4 regions of the Neorhizobium sp. LjRoot104 genome follow, and region 4 is predicted to be linked to each of the others. Evidence: predicted binding sites of a transcription regulator. Region 4 holds the regulator's gene; each other region holds the start of a gene.
The links. The regulator PhoB, encoded in region 4, activates phosphate uptake and scavenging genes when phosphate is short. The targets are predictions, from matches to a motif close to TGTCATNNANCTGTCAT.

Region 1 (5,896 bases), 2.4 Mb from region 4:
AGCCCGAGCACCACCGGGTCGCCGAGAAAGGCGCCGAGGGCGGCACCGGCAAGTCCCGAAAACACCCAGGCGAGGTAGAAGGGCGCAACGAGGCCGGCGAACCAGGCGGGCGTGAGCTTTGCCACCTTGGCCCGGAACTCGGCCATCGCCCAGATCTCGTCGGCGAGGAACAGCATCGAGAGATAACGCGCCGGCTGGCTGAAGCCGCCCATCCTGGTGCCGAGCGAGGCGCTCATCAGCACGTGGCGGATGTTGACCAAGAGGGCTGCGAAACCGACGCCGGTCCAGGAGGCCGGATGGGTCCAGATATCCATCGCCACGAATTGCGAGCCTCCGGCAAAGACCAGCGCGCTCATCAGGGCCGTTTCCGCCGGCGACAGGCCCTTAGTGGCCGCAACCGCCCCGAAAACGAGGCCGATCGGGATGACGGCGGCGATCAGCGGCGAGATCGCCCGCATGCCGCCCAGAAACTCATGAAATCCTATTTTGCTATTCACGTCAAAAGACCTCCGACTGCGGCGGAGGTCTTATAGATCAAGCAGATACCCGTCTTGAACGAAAGTGATCAGCGCGCCCGGTACTGCCCCGGCGTCAGCCCGGTGCGGGCCTTGAAGTGGCGGGTGAAATGCGCCTGGTCGGCAAAACCGCATTCGAGCGCGATCTCGGCCGGCTGGCCGCCCTCCCTCAAGTGCCGCCGCGCCGCGCGGATGCGGATATCGGTCAGGAAGGAATGCGGGGTGATGTGGAATTCCTTGCGGAAGGCGCGGATGAGATGCGCGCGGCTGAGACCCGCGACCGTTGCCAACTCTTCCAGCCCCACATCGGAGGCGAAATTTTCGATCAGGTAGTCGCGGGCCTGGCGCACGGCGGTGCGCTCCGCGGTATCGGCCGGCACGATGATCGAGCTGCCGTGGCGGCGGAACATCGCGTCGAGCACCAGAAACATCGCCTGACTGGTTTCGAGCGCGCCCGAACCCTCCTCCAGTGTCCGGTGCGCCGCGTGAAAGGCGTCGGCAAGCGCCTGGTCGTGAAGGATCTGCTTGCCGAAGGCCGGCGTGCCCTGGAAGGATTTGCCGGTAACGTCTTCGAGGATTTCGCGAAACAGCGCCATGTCGGGATAGATCATCCGGTAGCGATAACCGCCCTCGGCGGGCGCACCGTCGTGGGTCTCGCCGGGATTGATGAGATAGAGATCGCCCGGCCCCGAACTTTCGCGCAGGCCACGGATCGTCGCGATCTGGGCGCCGCGTTCGATGGCGCCGATGCTGAACGTGTCATGCGCATGCGGCGCGAATTCATGGGTGAGGAATGTCGCGGACAGGCATTCCATGCCCCCGAAACGGCTGTCGCGCCAGAAGCGGGTGGTTTCCGCCTGGGCGAGCGGCATGTAATCGGCTGCCTGTTCCTGGGAGACATTCTGCATCGCGCCGATATAGCAGGTTTCGGCGCCGGCCTCTTGAACAAAAGTGACGGCCTTGAGCCCTTCAGGCGATCCTCCGGGCCGCCACCCGTCCCATCGGATGCAGCGAATGCACCTGGAAGGGCGCCCCCGGCTCTTCCTCGATGAACAGCGCCAGATTGGCGATTTCGACCGGTTTTTTCAGGTAGGGCTCGAAATAATCGCGCAGCGCAAGATCGAAGCGCGGCATCTCGACCGGCGACAGCGGGCCGGTCAGCGTCATGTGGAACCGGAACTCGTCCATCACGTAAGGATGGCCCCAGCGATACAGATTGGCGAATTGTGGCGCCGAGAGGTCACCCGGATCGCTGCGCTCGAGTTCCGCCTCGGTCAGCGGCGTGCGGAAATTGTCGAACTCCTGGACGACGGAAGCGGCGAGAAACCGGACGGCATCACACGGAACGACCGGCGCAAGGCCGAAGAAATTGCCGAGCCGGACAACCTCGAGTTTTGGCAGTTCGAACGGGCTGTGGGTGCCGGCAAAGCGCATCAGGTGGCGCAGCAGCATCGATTCGGTGACATCGGGCGCCAGCCGGAACGGCGCCTTCAGCGTCGCATGGAAGCCGTGGCGACGCGGCAGGGCGGTGTTGAAGGCGATATCGTGGATGCCGATGCCGCGGATTGCCGGCGGCTCCATCGCATCGCCTGAAAAGGCGTTGCGACCGAGCCACTGGGCCGCGGCAAGCGTCAGCGGATCATGCGCCGGAGGTGTGAAATAGATGGCATAGCGCATGCGTCACCTTCTGAACGTCCTTTTTCAGCAACCCCGTGTTTTACGCATTGCTCAACAATCCCTGCCGAGGGGGTTAAGTGATTTGCGTGACAGAATAACGACGCGAGGAATCGAAAGTTCGCGTTTAACGCGAGGCGACAGCGAGATGACTGGCGAGCGTGAATGACGATGGAAGCCGCATTTCCCGGCCGTTCACGGCGTTGAGGGCCGCATCGGCCAATTTGTGGGCGATCCCGAAACTCACCTTGAAACCACCTGTGAGCGCGATCACCCGGGCATGATCCGGATGCGCGCCGACCATCGGATCGCGGTCGATCGCCTTTGGCCGCAATCCCGCCCAGCGCTCGATGACCGGCGCCTCGGCCAAGGCCGGCACCAGCGCCCGGGCGCGCAAGACGAGGTCATCGAGCTGGGAATCGGTCGAGGACGGGTCGTCGAACACATCCTCACTGGTGCTGCCGACCGCCACGTGACCGCCCTCATGGGCGACCACATAAAGGCCGTTCAGGAAGATCACCGGCAGGGCGGGATCGATATCGGCTTTCAGAAGGGCCGCCTGCCCCTTGACCGGCTGGCCGATCGGCCGCTTCAGCGGCGGCGAGATGCCTTCAAGCAACGCGAAGGACCCGTGGCCGGCCGAGACGATACAGTGGCCGAAGGTGACGCTTTCGCCGCCCAGGAATATAATTCTATTCGATACCGGGTCGATCGCCTCGGCCTCGATGCCCTCGACGACCTGCACATTGCTGGCCGACCGAAGGAAGGCGACGAGCGCCGAAACGAGGCTGCGCGGTGAAACCCGGGCTGCAAACGTGTCGTGTACCAGTCCGGAAGCCGCGAAGGCCGCATCCGGCCACCCTTTCTGCGGGGGGCGGTCGAGCACATGCCAGTGAAACCGGCGGTCGGCGCGCCGCCAGCAGGCTTCCGCGTCGGCCGAGTGTCCGAGCGCGATCTTCCGTAAGTGCGGCTTCGGCAGCGGGATCAGCCGGCCGGAGCGGCGGTAGCCGCAGACCATGCCGGTCTCAGCTTCGAGTTCGGCGATCTCGTCTTCCAGCGAAAGAAGGGCATCGAACTGGAACTGCTTCTTGTCGTTCCACTTGTCGGGCATATGCGGCATCAGGGCGCCGAGCAGACCGCCGCTCGCCCCCTGTCCCAGCGGTCCCGCATCGACAAGCAGGGTTCTGATACCGAGGCGCTCTGCCTTGACCGCCGCCCACAACCCCATGATGCCGCCACCAAGGATGACGAGATCGGCAGACGATGGGAGGGCATGAGATTGACCGCCGGAGCCGGCAGGATTATCCGCATGTCCCATGAGCGACCGTGATCCTGAAATTCGTGCGACCCAAAGCCAGACCCTAGACTGGCATGACGGCGATATGCCCTATTCGCAAAAGTTTGGCGATCACTTTTATTGCCGCACCGACGGCCGGCTGGAATGCGGCCATACGTTCCTGGCCGGCAACGGCCTGCCGGAGCGCTGGGAAAGGCACCGGGCTTTCCGGATCGGCGAACTCGGTTTCGGCACGGGATTGAACTTCTGCGAGACCTGGCGGCAGTGGAAGCTTGCCCGCCCCGCAGGCGCGAAGCTTCATTTCACCTCGTTCGAACTTTACCCGATGCAACGCGACGAGATCGACCGGGCGCTTGCCCGCTGGCCGGAGATCGACGCGGAGCGGCGGGCGCTGGCCGAAGCCTGGCCGGACGCACCCGCCGGACATATCGTCATCGAGGCCGACCCCCAGACCAGCCTGACGGTCGTCTGCGGCCCGGCGCTCGAAGGGGTCGCAGCGGCCGAGGCGGATTTCGACGCCTGGTTCCTCGACGGTTTTGCGCCGTCGCGCAATCCCGACATGTGGTCGCTTGAGATCATGCAGGCGATCCACGGCAAGACCCTGCCCGGCGGCACGTTCGGCACCTATGCCGCCGCCGGCTTCGTGCGGCGAAACCTCCAGGCGGCCGGCTTCATGGTGGAGCGGCGGCCGGGTTTTGCGGGCAAGCGCGAAATGCTGTGCGGCATCAAGCCGGCGCCCTGATCGGATCGTCCGGACAAAAGACAGCCGGCCCGAAGACCGGCTGCACCTCGATCATCTCTCATGTTCCGCCTACTGGCAGACGCGCAGGCTTTCCATGTGCCAGCCGCCGTCATAGGCGTTGCGGACCCGGCGGTCCTCGTACCAGCAGCGCGGCCGTGGCGGCGGTGGCGGGTCGATGTAGCGCGGTCCGCCGTCATTGGCGAGAGCGCCGCCGATCAGGCCGCCGATGACGCCCGCCGCCAGGCCGCCGGCGATCACCGCACCGGTATTGTCACGATGCCTGCGCGGCGGAGGTGGAGGGCTTCGACGATCGTATCGGTCATATCGGTCGTGTCGATCATAGTGTCTGTCCCACTGCTGGGCCGCGGCTTCGCCGGCCGGCATCACCAAGCTGGTGCAGGTGGCGGCCAGGATCAGCGCCGAGACAATTATCTTCTTCATCGCAAGCGTCTCCGTTTCCACCGAGCAGCGCCTGCAAGCGGCGGCAAAAGGCTCGATATTCCCGAACAATGCACATGCCGTGATTAATGGTCCCTGAACGGAAAAACCTCTTTTGCCAGAAGGGCCCTTGTGACGTAATCGACCGGGACGGTCTCCAGCGGGCTGTACCGAAACCGCGGCTGTCGTGCGGGGTCTCGATCCTGCCCAATCGACAGCGGGACAATCGTCCCTCCACATCGGCGAAAAGCGCCCATGCCGCTCCAGATCAAGCGCGGACAACCCCTCGAATTACGAAATACGTGCCGGCCAGTATTTCTCGCCATTCATTGTTGGGCCTTCCGGTTCGCGTAGCGTCTTCATACTTCCGCGCGAGGATATTCGCCGAATGCACGGGATTGGAGCATTAGATGAACTTCACGGACCCCCACCATATTCATGTCCTTGGCGGTCAGTATGCGGTCTCTGCCGATCCCGATACGGTACTGATGACCGTTCTCGGCTCCTGCGTCTCGGCGTGCATCTACGATCCCGTCGCCAACGTCGGGGGAATGAACCATTTCATCCTGCCGACGAGCGGCGGGCTGGAGATCGCCGAACACCCGGAACGTTACGGCGACCTGGCCATGCGCACGCTGGTCGACGATCTTTATGCTTCCGGTGCCGAACGCCGAAATCTCAGGGCAAAGCTCTTTGGCGGCCGCACCCGAAAGTCGAGCGGCTACGATCCGGGGTCCCTCAATTCCGCATTCGCCAGGCGGTTTCTGCTGGAGGAGGGCATCAAGCTCGTCGATACAAGCCTTGGCGACGATCTGGCCCGTTGGATCAACTTTCACCCGACAACGGGCCGGGTGCGGATGAGGATTACCGACGCGATGCCTGCACCCGCGGTTGCCGGCACCGCGCGGGTGGCGGGGCGGGAAAGGCGATATTGACCGGCCTGGCCGCGTCTCGTCGCCACATCGGCCGGGACTGCGGTTCTGCCGCCGACGGAGCTCGGCGCCGCCGGAAAGGCGACTACTCCCATCAAAGCGAGCCGGAGAATTCCGGCTCAGTTCGAAACGGAAGTCACGATCGCACCGCCGAGCCAGTTGCGGACCTTGGCCTCCAGCGCTTCGGGACTGATCGGCTTGGAGAGGTAATCGTCCATTCCGACCTGGAAGCAGAGTTCGCGGTCGCTCTCGAGCGCATGCGCCGTGACGCCGATGATCGGCGTATGGGTGCCCGTCT
Region 2 (5,896 bases), 190 kb from region 4:
AAAGCCGCCGTCGTGCGCCAATTCGGCAAGCCGCTCGCGATCGAATGCGTCCCGGTGCCCATTCCAGGACCCGGCGAAATCCTTGTCAGGGTCATGGCCTGCGGCGTGTGCCACACCGACCTTCACGCCGCCGACGGCGACTGGCCCGTCAAGCCGAGCCCACCGTTCATTCCCGGGCATGAAGCCGCCGGCATCGTTGCCGAGCTTGGACCTGGGGTGACGGGATTGAAGGAAGGCGATGCCGTCGGCGTCGCGTGGCTGCACGATGCCTGCCTTCGCTGCGAATATTGCGAAACCGGGTGGGAGACGCTTTGCGAGCACCAGCACAATACGGGCTACAGCTGCAATGGCGGCTTTGCGGAATATGTCATCGCCTCCGCTGCCTTTGCCGCAAGGCTGCCCCAGGACGTCGATTTCGCGGCGATCTCGCCGATCCTCTGCGCCGGCGTGACCACCTACAAGGGGCTCAAGGAGACCGAGGCGAAGCCCGGCGAATGGGTGGCGATTTCCGGGATCGGCGGGCTCGGCCATGTGGCGATCCAATATGCCAAGGCGATGGGGCTGCATGTGGTGGCACTGGACGTCAGCCCGGAGAAGCTGGCGCTTGCCCGAAATCTCGGCGCCGATCTCGCCGTGGACGCCCGCTCGCTGACTGCGGTGGAGGAGACGCTGAAAGCAACCGGCGGAGGCGCGCATGGGGTGCTGGTCACCGCCGTCTCGCCTCCAGCTTTCTCGCAGGCGCTCCGGATGGTCCGGCGCAAGGGAACCGTCAGCCTGGTCGGCCTGCCGCCCGGCGAATTCCCGACGCCGATTTTCGACGTGGTGTTGAAACGCATCACCGTGCGCGGTTCGATCGTCGGGACAAGGCGTGATCTCGACGAAGCCATCGCCTTCGCCACGGAAGGCAAGGTCAAGGCGGAAATCCACAAGGCTCCGCTCGAAGACATCAACGATATCTTTGCGCAGCTGAAGGACGGCAAGGTCGACGGGCGCATGGTGCTGGATTTCTCGTAGGCTTCCCGATCTCCCTTCCGCGTCGGGCGACATACGTCCGACGCGGCAGTCAATTCCGCAGGATCGCGGCGGTGATCGCTTCAGGCGTTTTTGATGCGTCGACAAGCCGCCAGGCTATACCGGTGGGTTTGCGGGCCAGTTGGCCCGACAGCACGTCCGTCGTCGCGTCTGAAGGGCCTACCGCCCGCTCCCGAACCCGCTGCCAGAGCACTTCCGGGTCTGCCTCGAGCCAGATGCCCTGAAAGCCTGCCCCGGCCTTCGCAGCGGCACCCTCCATGAGGAGCCGGTTGGCCGGATCGTCGAAAACCGCGTCAGCAACCACGGATCCGCCCTCGGCAAGGATCAACTCCGCATGCCTCGCCATCTCGCGATAGACCTTTTTCGATACTTCGGGTTGATAGGCGGAAACCGGGAGCCTCGTCTCGGCCGAGACACCATGCAGGGCTTTGCGGATTCGGTCGCTTTCGACGATCCTGGCACCCGGAGGCGCGCCGACCTTGGCGGCCAGGCGATCCGCGACCGTCGTCTTGCCGGAACCGCTGAGGCCGCCGATCGCGATGAGGCGCGGCGGCGTTTCCGCCAGCAGAGCCTGGGCGAGATTGAAATAGGACCTCGCCTCATCCGCCAGCCCGGCGGCATCCTGCCCCGGCTCTTCAGCCTGCGTCGCCGTCACATGCGCGCGAACCGCCGCCCTGATCGCCATCAGGAACGGCAGGAGGCAGAACCCGTCCTCGTCATCGGTTTCATCCAAATAACGGTTCATCACCAGATTGGCGAGGTCGGGAAAACCGCGGTGCCACAGATCCATCAGCAGGAAAGCGAGATCGTAAAGGACATCGACGGTGGCGATCCCGAGATTGAATTCGATGCAGTCGAACAGGCATGGCTCGCCGCCCAGCAGGCAGATATTGCGCAGATGAAGATCGCCGTGGCAGCGGCGGACCTTGCCCGCCAGCGCCCGCCGATCGAGAAGCTCACCATGCCGCATCAGCCGGGACCGAAAGCTCCCGCCAAGCCTGGCCAGTTCCGCCGGGCCGAAGACATGGCTGGTGGCAAATCCGGCATCGTTGATATCGAGAACGGCTTCGATATTGGCCGCCCCACCTCCCTTTGAGACGACCGGTGCCCGGCGATGATAATATGCGATCATCCGGGCGGTCTGCGTCATCAATTCCGGCGTCAGCCGGCCCGCAACCGCGATGCGGTCGAAGAGCTGGTTCTGCCCGAACCGGCTCATCTCGACGACGGCATCGACGAGCGGTCCTTCGCCGTCGAACTCCAGTGTCCCGGCGTCGGAGCGGGTGATACGCCGCACGCCGATATAGAGGCCGGGCGCGGTCTCGCTGTTCAGCGCAACCTCCTTGCGGCAGGCATGCTCGCGGATCGTGGCCGTCGAGAAATCGAGATAGGGCAGCTTCAGCGCCTTCTTCAGCTTGTAGACCCGGTCGCCGACGAGGAAAATCATGGAGATATGCGTCTCCATCCGCTCGACGGGGCCTGTGAGCCCGTAGGATGCCGGGTCGGCCAAAAAGGCAATGATGCCGCCTTGATCGTCATATGCCATATCCGGCCTCCTGCTCCGCCGCCTCTATCGACCAAGAGGCCATTCAACGGCCTCCTGGACCTTGATATCGGTCAACGGGCTGGCACGACACCGGTTGCGTCTTGCGCGGCGCCCGGCCAGGACTTCAGCGCCCGGAGCGTGGGCGTCTTCTTGAGGATATGGCCGTCCATCCGCGCGAGCAGGCTGTCAAGCAGGGTCACGGCCTCGCCGACGGCCGGCCCCTTGTTCAGCATGACGCATTCCGCCCGAGCCGCCATGGCCGCATCGGTCATCTCGCCGCGCGACGGCAGGCCGTCCTTGACCAGGTCTTCGAGAACCTGCGTCGCCCAGACTGTCGGCACTGCCGCCGCTTCGCAGATCCACAGCAGCTCCTCCTGCATTTCCGCGACCCGTTCGAAACCGATCTCGGCAGCCAGATCGCCGCGGGCGATCATCACGCCGAACGGCCGGTTGCGGCAGCGCGCCCGCGCGATCAGCGCCGGCAGGTTGGTGACGGCCTGCGGCTGTTCGATCTTGGCGATCAGGCCGAGCGGGTGTTCGCGCGGCGGGAAGGTGGCAAGCGCCTCTTCGAGAAGATCGATATCGTCCGGCCGGCTGACGAAGGAATAACCGAGAATGTCCGCATTGGCGATGATCGTGGCGAGATCGGAATGGTCCTTCGCCGTCAGCGGGGAAAGGCCAAGCGTGGTATCGGGAAGGTTCAGGCCCTTCTCCGGTTTCAGCTTGGCGCCGCCGGTCTTGGTGTGGGTGACGCGGACGACCGCTTCACCTTCGGACACGCTTTCGATCACGCCTTCCAGCTTGCCGTCGTCGTAGCGAATGCGATCGCCGACGGAGACGCGGGTGACTATTTCAGGCAGTGAAACAGCGGAACAGAAGGGCACGCCGTCGGTCAGATAGGGTTCGCCCGAGGCAACGAGGCGCAGGTGATCGCCGGCCTGCAATTTCGCCTTCTTGTCGCCGGCGGTCTTCTCGGTGCGGATCTTCGGCCCGGCTATGTCCATCAGCACCGTCAGCCGCCGGCCAAGCGTTTCGCCGGCTGCCCGCACATGCCCCGCCATCGCCGCCCAGGCCTTGTCGTCGTCGTGGGCGCAGTTGATGCGGGCGATGTCCATGCCGCGTCTTGCAAGATCGAGAATGAAGTCCGGCTGGTCCGCTGCCTCGCCCGGCAAGGTCACCATGATGCGGCCGCGACGATGGGCCGCCGGTGATCCGAACAATTCGTCGGTCGCTTTCGTGAGCCGACCCTCGCCCCGGAAGAATTGCTCCTCCGACGGCGGCTCGAAGGGCGGAACGCTTCCCTGGACGCCCGCAAGCGAGGCGAGAACCGCGTCGATCGTCGGCAGGACGCGGCTTTCGAGCCGCCCGAGCGAGGACAGCCCACGCCACATCAGCCGGCGCTGCAGCGGCCTCAGGTCGTGGCGCCTCAACGAAAGATAGTGGCAGAGGTTGGCAAGCGCCGCCCGATGCTCGTCGGCCAGCACGCCGCCGCCGGTCAGGACGCGAAGGCCTGGCTCCGCCTGCGCGGCGATATCCCGCCGCAGGGCCAGTAACTCCTGGAAAAGATCGCTCGGTTCGTTTTCGTTCGGTGTGGGCTGTCCGGCTGTCTGCGCCATCGCTCGTTCTCCATGGGGCCGTTTCCATCAGCCTGTCTCGCGAAGACGAATCCTTGATGACGGTTTGCGAGGCATTGCGCTGGGTCAAGGCGGTGCCGACCGCCGCGGTTCAAAAGCGAAGCCACCCGGCACGACGAGGAAAGGCATTTCGTGGAGATGACGCTCAGACATCACGGCCGCTACGAGGCCATCATCCGCCAGGCGATCTCGCTGCCGCCGATGCGAACGGCAGTGGTCCATCCGTGCTCGACGGAAACCCTGCGGTCCGCCGTCGAACTGAAGGAACAAGGCCTTCTCGATCCGGTCCTGGTCGGCCCGGAACACAAGATCAGGGCGATAGCGGATGCCGCCGAACTGTCGCTTGCCGGCATCGACGTCGAGCCCGTCGAGCATAGCCATGCTGCGGCCGACCGCGGGGTCGAACTCGCCTCCACCGGCAAGGTCGCTGCCCTGATGAAAGGCAGCCTGCACAGCGACGAGCTGCTTTCGGCGGTCGTCGCGCCGGCGTCGAAACTGAAGACCGGGCGGCGCATGAGCCATGCCTACGTCATGGACATTCCCGCCTACGACAAGTTGCTGATCGTCACCGATGCCGCGATCAACATCCAGCCGGACCTCGATCAGAAGCGCGACATCTGCCAGAACGCCGTCGATCTCATGCATCTTCTCGGCGTCGCAAAGCCGCTCGTGGCCGTGCTTGCCGCCGTCGAGACGGTCAACAGCCGGATGCCTTCGACGCTGGATGCGGCGGCCCTGACCGTCATGGCGGCGCGCGGACAGATCGAAGGCGCGATCGTCGACGGGCCGCTCGCCTTCGACAATGCGATCAGCATCGAGGCCGCGCAAGCGAAGTGCATCGCCTCTCCGGTTGCCGGCCGGGCGGATATCCTGCTGGTTCCCGATCTCGAAGCCGGCAACATGCTCGCCAAGCAGCTCATTTATTTCGCCGGCGCGGACGCCGCGGGACTGGTCCTCGGCGCCCGGGTTCCTATCATACTGACAAGCCGCGCAGACCCGGCCAAGGTTCGAACGGCATCCGCCGCTCTTGCGAGGCTGACTGCCGCGAAACGACTTGAAGCAGGGATGCCTCTATGACGGACAACCTTCTCCTGACGTTCAATGCCGGGTCGTCCACCGTGAAGATCGGCATATTCACGGTGGACGGCGGCAGACCGGAGCGGATCGGCAAGGCCGTCGTCGATTTCGGAACCTATCCGCTGACGCTGCATCTGAAGGAAGGCCCGGAACAGTTCGAGCTGCCGTTGAAGGGCGAGGCCGGCGACGATCTCGCCGAATTGATGGACGAAGTGTTCCGGGAACTGGGCACGCATTTCGATCTCGATGCCGTCACTTCCGCCGGCCACCGGATCGTCCATGGCGGCGACGTCTTCGACGGCCCGGTGGAACTGACGGCCGAGACGCTCGCCAAGGTCCAGGCCTTGACCGACCTGGCGCCGCTGCATCAACCGCAGGCTCTACGAATGATCAGGGCCGTCAAGCACCTGCGTCCGGCGCTTTTCCAGACCGGCTCCTTCGACACCACCTTCCATGCCACACAGTCCGATCTCGTGCGGCGTCTCGCCATTCCCCGCGCCTACCATAACCAGGGCATCAAACGGTACGGTTTCCACGGGCTTTCCTACCGGTACGTGGCCGGGGCACTTGCCGGGAAGGCGCCTGATATCGCCGACGGTAAAATCGT
Region 3 (5,896 bases), 2.7 Mb from region 4:
TCAGCGCCTTAAGCGAGTTCTTGATCTTCATTTTCCTGGTCCAGCAGTCTGTGGGCTTAGAGCCGCATGTCTATCAATCAAAAGCGCGCCGCCAAGATTCTTCGAGGGGCGCGCTCTCAGTTGGGCGTGCAGATAACCCGAGCCAATCTGCATGTCAACCTTGTGACGACGTTTTCAGGCCCTTCAATTCGGTCACATGGCCCATTTTCCGGCCCGGTCGGGATTCCGTCTTGCCGTAGAGATGGACCAGAACCTGATCGCGGGAAAGCCAGGCGGGCACGTCCAGAATGTCGTCGCCGATCAGGTTGGTCATCACGCAGTCGGAATGGCGGAGAGGGTTGCCGAGGGCCAGCCCGGCGACGGCGCGGATATGCTGCTCGAACTGCGAGACGACGCAGGCGGCTTCCGTCCAATGGCCGGAATTGTGGACGCGCGGGGCGATTTCATTGGCGATCAGCGTCCCGTCCGCCATCACGAAGAACTCCATGCCGATGACGCCGACATAATCGAGCGCGGCGAGAAGCTTCTCGGCCGATTCGCGGGCGGTCTTCGCCGTCGTCGCGGAGATCCTGGCGGGCAGGGTGGAGGTGTGGAGAATCCCGTTCCTGTGGACATTCTCGGCCGGATCGTAGCAGGCGACCGTGCCGTCCTTGGCGCGGGCGGCGATGATCGAGACCTCGCGTTCGAAGGGCACGAAGCTTTCGAGAATCAGCGGCACGCCGCCGAGCGCGTCATAGGCGCCGGCGGGCTTGTCCGCGGCGGAGCGGAAGACACGCTGGCCCTTGCCGTCATAACCCATGCGGCGGGTCTTCAGCACGCCTTGGCCGCCGAAATCGGCAAGCGCCGTTTCGAGGTCGGACTGGCTGTCGACGGCATGGAACCTGGCGGTCTCGATGCCGCAGGAATTCAGGAAGCGCTTTTCGGTCAGCCGGTCCTGCGACATGTCGAGGGCCCTGGCCGGCGGATGGACCGGCACGGAGCGCTCGAGCATCTCGGCGGCGGCGACCGGCACGTTCTCGAATTCGTAGGTGACGACGTCGCAGCGGCTGGCGAGCTCGGCAAGCGCTGCCGGATCGTCATAGGCTGCGGTGATCTGGGCGTTGGCGACCTGGGCTGCCGGACAATCGGCCTGCGGTTCGAGCACGATCGTGCGGAAGTTCAGCCGGGCCGCGGCCATGGCCAGCATGCGGCCAAGCTGGCCGCCGCCGATAATGCCGATCGTGTGGACGGTCATGGAGCCTCGTCGATTGGGTATTCGGCAACGGCCGCACTCTGGCGGGCGCGCCATTCGTCGAGCCGGTCGGCGATCTCGTCATCGTTGAGGGCGAGAACGGCGGCCGCAAGCAAGGCGGCGTTGATGGCGCCGGCCCGGCCGATCGCAAGCGTGCCGACCGGAATGCCGGCCGGCATCTGGACGATCGACAGCAGGCTGTCCTGGCCGGACAGCGCCTTCGACTGGACCGGCACGCCGAAGACCGGAAGCGGGGTCATGGCGGCGGTCATGCCGGGCAAGTGGGCCGCACCGCCGGCACCGGCGATGATCACCTGGAAACCTTCGGCACGGGCGCCCTTGGCAAATTGCATCATTCGCTCCGGCGTGCGATGCGCTGAAATGATACGGGCCTCATAGCCGATATCGAGCGCCTCCAGCGTGTCGGCGGCGTTCTTCATGGTCTCCCAGTCGGACTGGCTGCCCATGATGATGGCGACGGCAGGTCTTTCAGACATGGCGGAACCCTTACGCGATGATGTCCGGAACAATCTGATCTTCGAGCTGAGTCATCTTGTCTTTCAGCGACAGTTTCTTCTTTTTCATGCGCTGCACGCGAAGGGCGTCGCAGCCGACCTGGATCATGGCGTTGATGGCGGCGTCGTAATCCTCGTGTTCCTGTCGAAGTTTCGCAAGCACCAGCCGGACATCCGCCTGTTCCTGATCTGCCATATTCCAGTCCCCATTCTCACGCCCGGCATTTCAGCGGTCGCCGGCATTCTCCGCAAGCCTCTACCACCAAACCGCGTTAACGGGAAGTTAGACAAGGTCACGAATTTGCCCACTTCAAACCATGATTTCACCTTCGACAAACCCGGCCGATCGTGTCACACTTCCTTCGTAAACCTGAAGCCTCGGCATTAGGGAATGCCGTGGTAGGTACCAAGGAAGGAACATGCCACATGACCGTCCAGGCTCATATCGCATCGCTTGAAAAGAAGCACGGCGCTTTGGAGGAGGAGCTCCAGGCAATTCTCGCGTCACCCTCCGCCGACGATCGTGAAATAGCCGAACTCAAGCGGCGCAAGCTGCGCATCAAGGACCAAATGCAGCGCCTAAAGGCAACCACGCGTCATTAGTTCCTCAGTAGGAGACCCCGCCGCTCGCCCGGTTTTTCATCAGTCAGAGGCGAATAATAAAAGCGGCAAACCAATAATCCAGAAATAACAATGACAAGGTTCTGGTCGTGGTGAAGGGAGCAACAACTCCCCCGGTTTAAAAGCCGGTCGTCACGACCAGAACTGATCCAGCCACAGGTTCAGCCTGTCGAAGCCCTTGCTGTTGACGGAATAGATGCGCCGCGTGCCTTCCGCCGTCACATTCACCAGGTTACAATCCAGAAGAGCCTTCAAATGCTGCGATACCGCGGGCCGGCTGATCGGCAGGCCCTGCGCAAGTTCGTTTACGGTTTTCGGAGCGCGCCGCAATTCCTCCAGCAGATACCGCCGGTTAGGATCAGCTATGGCTGCAAAGGGGTCAACGGTTGTCATGCGTTGAACTTACGGTAAACGCTCGGTAACGGCAAGATTTATTGTGCATCGCAACAATATACGCCGGCTTATTTTGCGTTGCTTTTTTAGCGAGGCCGGGCTTGCTTTGCCCGGTCAGAACGACAGGCCGTCCCAAAGCAGCTTCAATCCCGCACAAAACGCCAGACCGTAAGTCATCGGATAGAAGGTTTCGGCCTTCAGGTGCTTGACGATGGCCGCGCCGATCATGGTCGCGACCAGGGCCGCCGGCAGAAGGGTTGCGGATATGGTCAGGTTTTCCGCGTTGAGCGCGCCGAGGAAGAAATAGGGGATGACCTTGACCGCATTGACGATCGCGAAGAAGCGGATGCTGGCCCCGGTATAGGATTTCGGGTCGAGCCGCATCGGCAGGACGTAGATCTGGAAGGGTGGTCCGCCGGCATGGGCGACGAAGCTCGCGTAACCGGAAAGGGCACCCCAGAACGTGGCGGCAGCCGGGCGGTGCGGCAGGGGAGCCCCCGGCCGGCCGGAGCGCGGACCGTAGACCTGCCAGAAATAGCGGACGGTAAACAGGATCGTCGCCGCCGCGATGACGAGGCGCAGCGCATTGTCCGAGACATAGGCGGATGTCGCCCAGCCGAGCGCGATGCCGATGACGCCGCCGGGCAGGATCATCAGCAGCGTCTTGCGATCGTTGAAATTCCGCCAGGACCACAATGCGACGATGTCCATGACGATCAGGATCGGCAGGAAGATCGCCGCCGCCTTGACCGGATCGACGGCGAGCGACATCAGCGGCACGCCGAGCAGCCCGATGGCGCCGCCGATGCCCCCCTTCGAGAGGCCGACAAGCAGAACTGCGGGGATGGCGAAGGTGAAGAACGCGAGGCTGAGCGTATCGGGCATGAAGACTCGGGCGGCGATGAGGGAATGGTTGATCCGGCAGGCGGTCCGGTCTATCGAATTTGCGGACAGAAAACGAGTGCGGATTTTCGCAAGCCGATATCCGCCGAACGGGAAGAAACATGACCGGACAGGAAGACCGCTGCCGCCTCGTGCTGATCGTGCCGCATTATGATGATGCCGATCAGCAGGCCAAGGATCTCGAAGCAGCGCTTGCCGGCGGCGACGTCGCTTCGGTGATCGTGCCGCAACACGGCCTTGACGACCAGGCGTTCCAGAAGCGCGCGGAGGCACTGGTCGAACTGATCCAGGCGGCAGGCGCCGCGGCGCTGATTTCCGGCGACAGCCGGGTGGCCGGCCGCATCAAGGCGGATGGCCTGCATCTCGGCGGCAACCTGACCGAGCTGGGGGAAACGATCGAGAAGTTCGTGCCGAAGATGATCGTCGGTACAGGCGGGGCGGCCGACCGGCACCAGGCGCTGGCGATCGGCGAATTCCGCCCCGACTACATCTTCTTCGGCAAGCTCGACGGCGACATCAAGCCCGAAGCACATCCGAAAAACCTGGCGCTCGGCGAATGGTGGGCCTCGATGATCGAGATCCCCTGCATCGTCATGGGCGGCACAGATCCGTCGTCGGCGCTTGCCGTCGCGGAGACCGGGGCGGAGTTCGTGGCGTTCAGGGGAGCGGTCTTTTCCAGCCCTCAGGGCCCCGGTGCCGCGGTCGCCGAAGTCAACGCAATTCTGGACGAAAAAGCGCCACGGTTTGAGGCTTGATGGAGCGCATGCCGTCGAACCGCCTTTCCCGCGTGATTCTGAAAGGGCTGCTGGCGACATTCGTCGCGTCGGCAGCAATGCCTTGCCTTGCGCTGGCGCAGGCGAATTCCAAGGCGGTGACGCGGCCGGTGGAGCCGGATTTTCAGCCGATGAAAAAAGGCCGGGTCGAGATCCAGCCGGTTCCCGGTTCTGCAAAGGGAACCAGGGAGCCCGAGGGCCAGCCGGACGGCATCGTTCCCTCCGGCGGCGTCGAGCTTTACCAGCGAATGGGTGCGGCACTGCCGCCGGCGCCGGCGGAAAAAGCCTATACCGGCACCGTGGACGATGCCTATGGGGCATACCAGCGCGGAATGTATGTCACGGCGCTCGACAAGGCACTGACCCGGGCCGGGGCCGGCGATGCGGCGGCGCAGACGCTGGTCGCGGAAATGATGACCAAGGGGCTCGGCATCAAGCGCGACGCCAAGACCGCGGCATTCTGGTATCAGAAGGCGGCGGAGGGCGGTGATCCGGCCGCCATGTTCCAATACGCGCTCTTGCTGATGACCGGGCGCGACGTCCCCCGCGACAAGCCGAAGGCCGACGATTTCATGCGCAGGGCAGCGGAAGCCGGCAATGCTTCGGCGCAGTTCAACTGGGCGCAGATCGTGGTCTCCGAAAATCCGGGCGACAAGGGCCTGCATCTGGCACTGCCCTTCTACGAAAAATCCGCACGGCAGGGCGTGGCCGACAGCCAATATGCGGTGGCGCAGCTCTATGTGACGCTGAAGGACCTGCCGGCGGACAAGAAGGCGCGGGCCCGCGAATGGCTGGAGCGCGCCGCCGACGCCGGGTTCGACACCGCACAGCTCGACATGGGCCTCTGGCTGGTCAACGGCGTCGCGGGAGACCGGGACTACGAAAAGGGTTTCGAGTGGCTGCGGATCGCCGCCCATCGCGGCAATGTGGTGGCCCAGAACAAGCTCGCCCATCTCTATGTCAACGCGCTCGGCACCCGGCCCAATCCGGTCGAGGCGGCAAAATGGTACGTGCTGTCACGTCGCGCCGGCCTTCAGGACCCGGAACTCGAGGATTTCTATCTCGGGATCAACGAGGATCAGCAGCGCCGGGCGATCGACGCGGCAAACAAGTTCCGGCGGGGGTGAGGCGCGACGGCCTGCCGTCAAAACGCTCCAGTGGAGCGTTTCGAGCGCCGAACGCGCTGAGCCAGGGCGAAGCGCCGGGAGACGGTGCGGCAAACTCCCTCACTTTACCGGCAGGCCGGTCCGTTAGCCCGCCGACAACGCATGCCCGACGATCAACGCGTGACCTCCGGCCAGCACGGCAATCACGAAGAGCCAGAGCGCCGTATAAAGAACCGGTCTATCGGCAGCCTTGCCGCCGAAGCGCTGTGTGAATGCGAAGATCACGGTCGAGACGAGCGCGGCGGCCGGAATAATCGACAGCGCGAAAGGCGCCGGCGCATAACGGTTTGGCGT
Region 4 (5,896 bases):
CCTGATCGGCATGGTGGCCTTCGTCGCCAACTATCCGACGACGCCGCTCGATCCTTCGACGGCGCTGCCGGTACAGATCTATATGTGGGCGAACGAAGCGGAACGCGCGTTCGTCGAACGCACCTCGGGAGCAATCATCATCCTGCTCCTGTTCCTCATCCTAATGAATGTTGGCGCAATTCTCTTGCGGCGTCGCTTCGAGCGGCGCTGGTAGAAGGAGTATGACAATGAACATGATGTCAGAATCGGCAGTTGAAAAGGCGCTGGACCAAAAGATGAGTGATGCTTCTCACAAGATGATCGGCAAGGACGTTTCCGTCTATTACGGCGAAAAGCGTGCGCTTTTCGACGTGAACCTCAACGTTCGCGAAAACACGGTGACAGCTCTCATCGGCCCTTCCGGCTGCGGCAAGTCCACTTTCCTGCGCTGCCTCAACCGGATGAACGACACGATCGAGAATTGCCGCGTTACCGGCAAGATCACCCTCGACTCGGACGATATCTACGACCAGAACATCGACGTCGTGGAACTTCGCGCTCGCGTCGGCATGGTTTTCCAGAAACCGAACCCGTTCCCGAAGACCATCTACGAGAACATCTCCTACGGTCCGCGCATCCACGGCCTTTCCAAGAACAAGGCCGACATGGACCAGATCGTCGAGGCGAGCCTGCAGCGCGCCGGCCTCTGGGGCGAAGTCAAGGATCGACTGCATGAATCCGGCACCGGCCTTTCCGGCGGCCAGCAGCAACGTCTGTGCATCGCCCGCGCGATCGCCGTGTCGCCGGAAGTCATCCTCATGGACGAACCGTGCTCGGCTCTCGACCCGATCGCGACCGCCAAGGTTGAAGAACTCATCCATGAACTGCGCGCCAACTACACGATCGTCATCGTGACGCATTCGATGCAGCAGGCTGCCCGCGTTTCGCAGCGCACCGCCATGTTCCACCTCGGCCAGCTCGTCGAGGAGAACGACACCGACAAGATGTTCACCAATCCCGACGACCAGCGCACGCAGGATTACATCATGGGCCGTTTCGGCTGATCCAGCCGACCGCGCCGCCTGAAAATCAATTTTGAGGACGAGAAGATGGCATCGACCCATATCCTGTCGGCTTATGACGACGAACTGAAATACCTGAGCCGCCGCATCTCCGAAATGGGCGGCCTCGCCGAGCAGATGTGCTCGGACGCCGTGCGCGCGCTGGTCAATTCCGACGCTGCCCTGGCCCAGAAGGTCATCTCCGACGACGTGATCCTCGATCACGCCGAACGCGAGATCGGCGACAAGGCGATCGTCACGATCGCACGCCGCCAGCCCGTGGCAGCCGACCTTCGCGAGATCGTCGGTTCGCTGCGCATCGCGTCCGATCTGGAGCGCGTCGGCGACCTTGGCAAGAACACCGCCAAGCGCGTCATCGCGGTTCAGGGCACCGGCGTTCCGCGCAAGCTCGCCCGCGGCCTCGAACATCTCTCCGATCTCGCCCTCGTGCAGCTCAAGGACGTCCTCGACGTCTACGCGACGCGCTCGGCGGAAAAGGCCGAGGCGATCCGCATCCGCGACGAGGAAATCGACGCGATGTACACGTCGCTGTTCCGCGAACTCCTCACCTACATGATGGAGGATCCGCGCAACATCACCACCTGCACGCACCTGCTGTTCTGCGCCAAGAACATCGAGCGTATCGGCGACCACGCCACCAACATCGCCGAAACCATCTACTACATGACCACCGGCGCCCAGCCGGAAGGCGATCGCCCGAAGGACGACTCGTCGAACACGCTCGGCGCGATTACCGAATAAATGATGGAATGCTGACGGAGCAGAGCCGAAATGCTGCCTAAAATCGCTGTGGTGGAGGATGAAGAAGCACTCAGCGTGCTTCTTCGCTACAATCTCGAAGCGGAAGGTTATGAGGTCGAGACGATCCTGCGGGGGGATGAAGCCGAGATCCGGCTTCAGGAGCGTACGCCGGATCTTCTGATACTCGACTGGATGCTGCCCGGCGTTTCCGGCATCGAACTCTGCCGCCGGCTGCGCATGCGCTCGGAAACGGAGCGCCTGCCGATCATCATGCTGACGGCCCGCGGCGAGGAGAGCGAACGTGTTCGCGGCCTCGCCACCGGCGCCGACGACTATGTGGTGAAGCCTTTCTCGACGCCGGAACTGATGGCCCGCGTCAAGGCGATGCTGCGCCGCGCCCGTCCCGAAGTGCTCTCCAGCGTGCTCCGCTGCGGCGATATCGAACTCGATCGGGAAACCCATCGCGTTCACCGCAAGAGCCGTGAAGTGCGCCTCGGCCCGACCGAATTCCGCCTTCTGGAATTCCTGATGGCCTCGCCCGGCCGTGTGTTCTCACGGTCGCAGCTCCTGGACGGCGTCTGGGGGCATGACATCTATGTCGACGAGCGTACCGTCGACGTCCATGTCGGGCGCCTCAGGAAGGCGCTCAACTTCTCCAACATGCAGGATGTCATCCGCACCGTCCGCGGCGCGGGTTACTCGATGGAATCCTGAGAGGCGGCTTTCAGGCCGCCCGGGTCTGCCGCTGCCATTCCGGCAGCGGAAAGATCCGGTCATAGGCCCAGTTGAAGACGAAGGCGTAGACCACGTAGAAGACCGCGAAAGACACATCCATCATCAGCGCATGGAGGATGCTGACGCCGAGATACCAGGCGATCAGCGGCAGAAGCGCGATCAGCAGACCAAGTTCGAACAGCACCGCATGCGCCACGCGTATCGCGGTGTTTTTCTGCGTGGTGCCGGTGAAGCGCTGCATCAGATGGTCGAAGCCGAGATTGTAAAGATAGTTCCAGCCGGTGGCGATCGTCGCGCTGCCGATGCCGACCACGCCGATGTCGGCAGCCGGCATGCCGAAGGCGATAGCGCCGAGCGGCGTGATGAGAGCGAGCCCGATCAGTTCGAAGCTGATGGCATGGCGGATACGGTCGCGTGTCGAGCGCATGATGACCTCCTGGGTGCGTTCCGGGTCGTCCCGGAGTTTTTGCCCGAATGGGGGAGGTCGTCCTCGCTGCTCCGTCAAATAGGCGCAATGCCGATCCGGAGCAAGGCCTGGCCGACATGTCTGCCATGCGCAACAAAAAAGCGGGCCTCGCGCCCGCTTTCGATCTTGTCCTCGTGTCGCGCCGCCGCTCAGACCCGAGCGGCAACCTTGCGGCGCTCGTTGACCGGCTGGTAGGCGAGTTTTGCGTGATAGCCGCAATAAGGCGACGCATCCGGGGATTCACAGCCGCAGAAGTGGAAGTCTTCCTTGAGCGGATCGCCGACCGGCCACTTGCAGGTGCGCTCGGTCAGTTCCGTCAATGCGAGACGACGGGAAATCGGCACCACCACGTTGGAGGCGGGACGATACTCCATCTCCTGATAGGGTTCGATTTCGACCTCTTCCTTGACCATCGTCGCACCGACGGCGCGGGTAACGGTCCGGGTCGCGACGCGCGATGCGTAGTTTGGAGCCCGCGGCGCCGACGTCGTGCGCTTGGCCGTCGATGAACGGCTGGTCGCAACCGTGCCGCCGGCTTTCGCCCGGCCCGGCAGGCTGAGACGATGCACCTTGCCGATCACGGCATTTCGGCTCACGCCTCCAAGTTGCGCTGCGATCTGGCTGGCGCTGAGGCCCTCCGACCATAATCTTTTGAGCTTCTCGACACGCTCGTCTGTCCAGTTCATGCCCGTTCTCCGCCTTTGAACGTTGCTGGCATGCAGAATCCTTCCACCTTTGCTGCGAAATTCATTTCGCAGCACCCACTATATCTATGCTTGAGGTGACTAGTTCCGCCGCATGCAGTCTAGTAATTGATCTTTAACCTAGTGTGAGGCTGACTCCGTGGCAAGAGTCGGGGGAATCTGCGGGAATCGATTTCGTGGTTTTCCCCAACTTGCTGTCCGGGAGAGTCATTTTTGTCACATAGGCCGACGCCTGTCGCTTTCCCGCCTTGGCTTGCCCAAAACGCCGAGCTTTGTTGACATTGACGGCCTAAACCCCGATAGTGCCCCCGCCGCCCAGTGGGCGGCATTTTTGATTTTTTCGGCCCGTTCCATGGGCCTTTCTGGACTGCCTAGAGGAGTGATGTCGCCATGGCTGAAGCCGCGCTTTTCGACACGTTTGCCCGGACTCCGCTGCGTTTCGAGCGCGGCGAGGGCGTATGGCTTGTGACGGAAAGTGGGGAGCGATATCTCGATTTTGGTTCCGGCGTCGCGGTCAATTCGCTCGGTCACGGCCATCCGCATCTCGTTGGTGCGCTGAAGGCGCAAGCCGACAAGGTGTGGCATACGTCCAACCTCTTCGAACAGCCCGGCCAGGAGAAGCTGGCGCGTCGTCTCGCCGACAATTCTTTCGCGGACAAGGTGTTCTTCACCAATTCCGGCGCCGAGGCCCTGGAATGCGCCATCAAGACGGCGCGCCGCTATCAGTTCGTGAAGGGGCATCCGGAGCGCTTCCACATCATTACCTTCGAAGGCGCCTTCCACGGCCGTACGTTGGCGACCATCGCTGCCGGCGGCCAGGCGAAATATCTCGAAGGCTTCGGCCCGAAGGTCCAAGGCTTCGATCAGGTGCCGTTCGGCGATATCGATGCCCTGAAGGCTGCGATCACCGATGCAACCGCGGCCATACTGATCGAGCCGATCCAGGGAGAGGGAGGCGTGCGGCCGGTTCCGAAGGAATTCCTCCAGGCGCTGCGCCAGATCTGCGACGACAACGGCCTGCTGCTGGTCTTCGACGAAGTCCAGACCGGCGTCGGCCGTTCCGGCAGGCTGTTTGCCTATGAATGGGCGGGCGTGACGCCCGACATCATGGCGCTTGCCAAGGGCATCGGCGGCGGTTTCCCGCTCGGTGCCTGCCTTGCCACGGCGGACGCCGCGTCCGGCATGACCGCTGGCACCCATGGCACGACCTACGGAGGCAATCCGCTCGCCACGGCGGCCGGCAATGCGGTGCTCGACGTGATCCTGGGCGATGGCTTCCTGGAAAACGTCCGTGACGTCGCCTTGGTCTTGCGCCAGGGGCTCGCGAGCCTGAAGGACCGCTTCCCCAATGTCATCGAGGACGTTCGCGGCGAAGGCCTGCTGCTCGGCGTGAAGGCGAAGGTGCCCGCGGGCGACTTGGTTGCTGCCATACGCGGCGAACACATGCTGGCCATTCCGGCCGGCGACAACGTGGTGCGTCTCCTGCCACCGCTCACAGTCACGGCGGAGGAAGCCCGCGAAGGGCTTGCCCGCATCGAGAGGGCGGCGGAAAAGCTTTCCGCTTCCGAGATGAAGAAATCGGCCTGAGCGGGCAAAGCGGGACGCCGTTGCAGGTTTCCCGCTTCACAGGGAACATCACATGGCATCTCCCAAGCATTTTCTCGATCTTTCCGCTGTTTCCGCGGCTGATCTCAGGGTCATCCTCGACGACGCGAAGATCCGCAAGCAGGCGACCAAGGCCGGCACGGCGGAAAAGCCGCTCGCCGGCAAGATGCTGGCGATGATCTTCGAAAAGCCCTCCACCCGCACCCGCGTATCCTTCGATGTCGGCATGCGCCAACTCGGCGGCGAAACGTTGTTTCTGTCAGGCACCGAAATGCAGCTCGGTCGTGCCGAGACGATCGGCGATACCGCCAAGGTTCTGTCGCGGTATGTCGATGCCATCATGATCCGTACCACGGATCACGCCCGCATGCTGGAATTGGCCGAACACGCCACCGTGCCGGTCATCAACGCCCTGACGGACGACACGCATCCCTGCCAGATCATGGCCGACATCATGACATTCGAGGAACATCGCGGGCCGATCGCCGGCAAGACGATCGCCTGGACCGGCGACGGCAACAACGTGCTGCATTCCTTCGTGGAAGGTGCCGCCCGTTTCGGCTATCGCATGAACATGGCGGTGC

Region 1: the regulator PhoB is predicted to act here: its motif matches at 2,279-2,295, upstream of ACSQ8R_RS12850 (DUF1045 domain-containing protein).
Region 2: the regulator PhoB is predicted to act here: its motif matches at 4,240-4,256, upstream of ACSQ8R_RS01460 (pyruvate kinase).
Region 3: the regulator PhoB is predicted to act here: its motif matches at 2,096-2,112, upstream of ACSQ8R_RS14220 (YdcH family protein).

Annotation. Positions count from the first base shown of each region.
Region 1 is NZ_CAXURS020000001.1:2,526,817-2,532,712, forward strand. It holds gene ACSQ8R_RS12840 (AzlC family ABC transporter permease) at 1-458, opposite strand, end outside; gene ACSQ8R_RS12845 (AraC family ligand binding domain-containing protein) at 566-1,423, opposite strand; gene ACSQ8R_RS12850 (DUF1045 domain-containing protein) at 1,485-2,192, opposite strand; gene ACSQ8R_RS12855 (NAD(P)/FAD-dependent oxidoreductase) at 2,317-3,507, opposite strand; gene mnmD (tRNA (5-methylaminomethyl-2-thiouridine)(34)-methyltransferase MnmD) at 3,506-4,228, shown strand; gene ACSQ8R_RS12865 (hypothetical protein) at 4,298-4,669, opposite strand; gene ACSQ8R_RS12870 (chemotaxis protein CheD) at 5,077-5,601, shown strand; gene ACSQ8R_RS12875 (response regulator) at 5,718-5,896, opposite strand, start outside.
Region 2 is NZ_CAXURS020000001.1:304,181-310,076, reverse strand. It holds gene adhP (alcohol dehydrogenase AdhP) at 1-1,014, shown strand, start outside; gene ACSQ8R_RS01465 (AAA family ATPase) at 1,064-2,578, opposite strand; gene ACSQ8R_RS01460 (pyruvate kinase) at 2,650-4,194, opposite strand; partial or broken gene ACSQ8R_RS01455 (bifunctional enoyl-CoA hydratase/phosphate acetyltransferase) at 4,333-5,289, shown strand; gene ACSQ8R_RS01450 (acetate/propionate family kinase) at 5,286-5,896, shown strand, end outside.
Region 3 is NZ_CAXURS020000001.1:2,783,495-2,789,390, reverse strand. It holds gene ykgO (type B 50S ribosomal protein L36) at 1-31, opposite strand, end outside; gene ACSQ8R_RS14235 (5-(carboxyamino)imidazole ribonucleotide synthase) at 155-1,234, opposite strand; gene purE (5-(carboxyamino)imidazole ribonucleotide mutase) at 1,231-1,728, opposite strand; gene ACSQ8R_RS14225 (YdcH family protein) at 1,739-1,942, opposite strand; gene ACSQ8R_RS14220 (YdcH family protein) at 2,173-2,349, shown strand; gene ACSQ8R_RS14215 (ArsR/SmtB family transcription factor) at 2,500-2,760, opposite strand; gene ACSQ8R_RS14210 (sulfite exporter TauE/SafE family protein) at 2,875-3,645, opposite strand; gene ACSQ8R_RS14205 (thiamine phosphate synthase) at 3,765-4,418, shown strand; gene ACSQ8R_RS14200 (tetratricopeptide repeat protein) at 4,418-5,563, shown strand; gene ACSQ8R_RS14195 (hypothetical protein) at 5,687-5,896, opposite strand, start outside.
Region 4 is NZ_CAXURS020000001.1:110,982-116,877, reverse strand. It holds gene pstA (phosphate ABC transporter permease PstA) at 1-214, shown strand, start outside; gene pstB (phosphate ABC transporter ATP-binding protein PstB) at 228-1,043, shown strand; gene phoU (phosphate signaling complex protein PhoU) at 1,089-1,802, shown strand; gene phoB (phosphate regulon transcriptional regulator PhoB) at 1,833-2,516, shown strand; gene ACSQ8R_RS00590 (PACE efflux transporter) at 2,527-2,964, opposite strand; gene ACSQ8R_RS00585 (GcrA family cell cycle regulator) at 3,153-3,689, opposite strand; gene ACSQ8R_RS00580 (aspartate aminotransferase family protein) at 4,098-5,294, shown strand; gene argF (ornithine carbamoyltransferase) at 5,347-5,896, shown strand, end outside.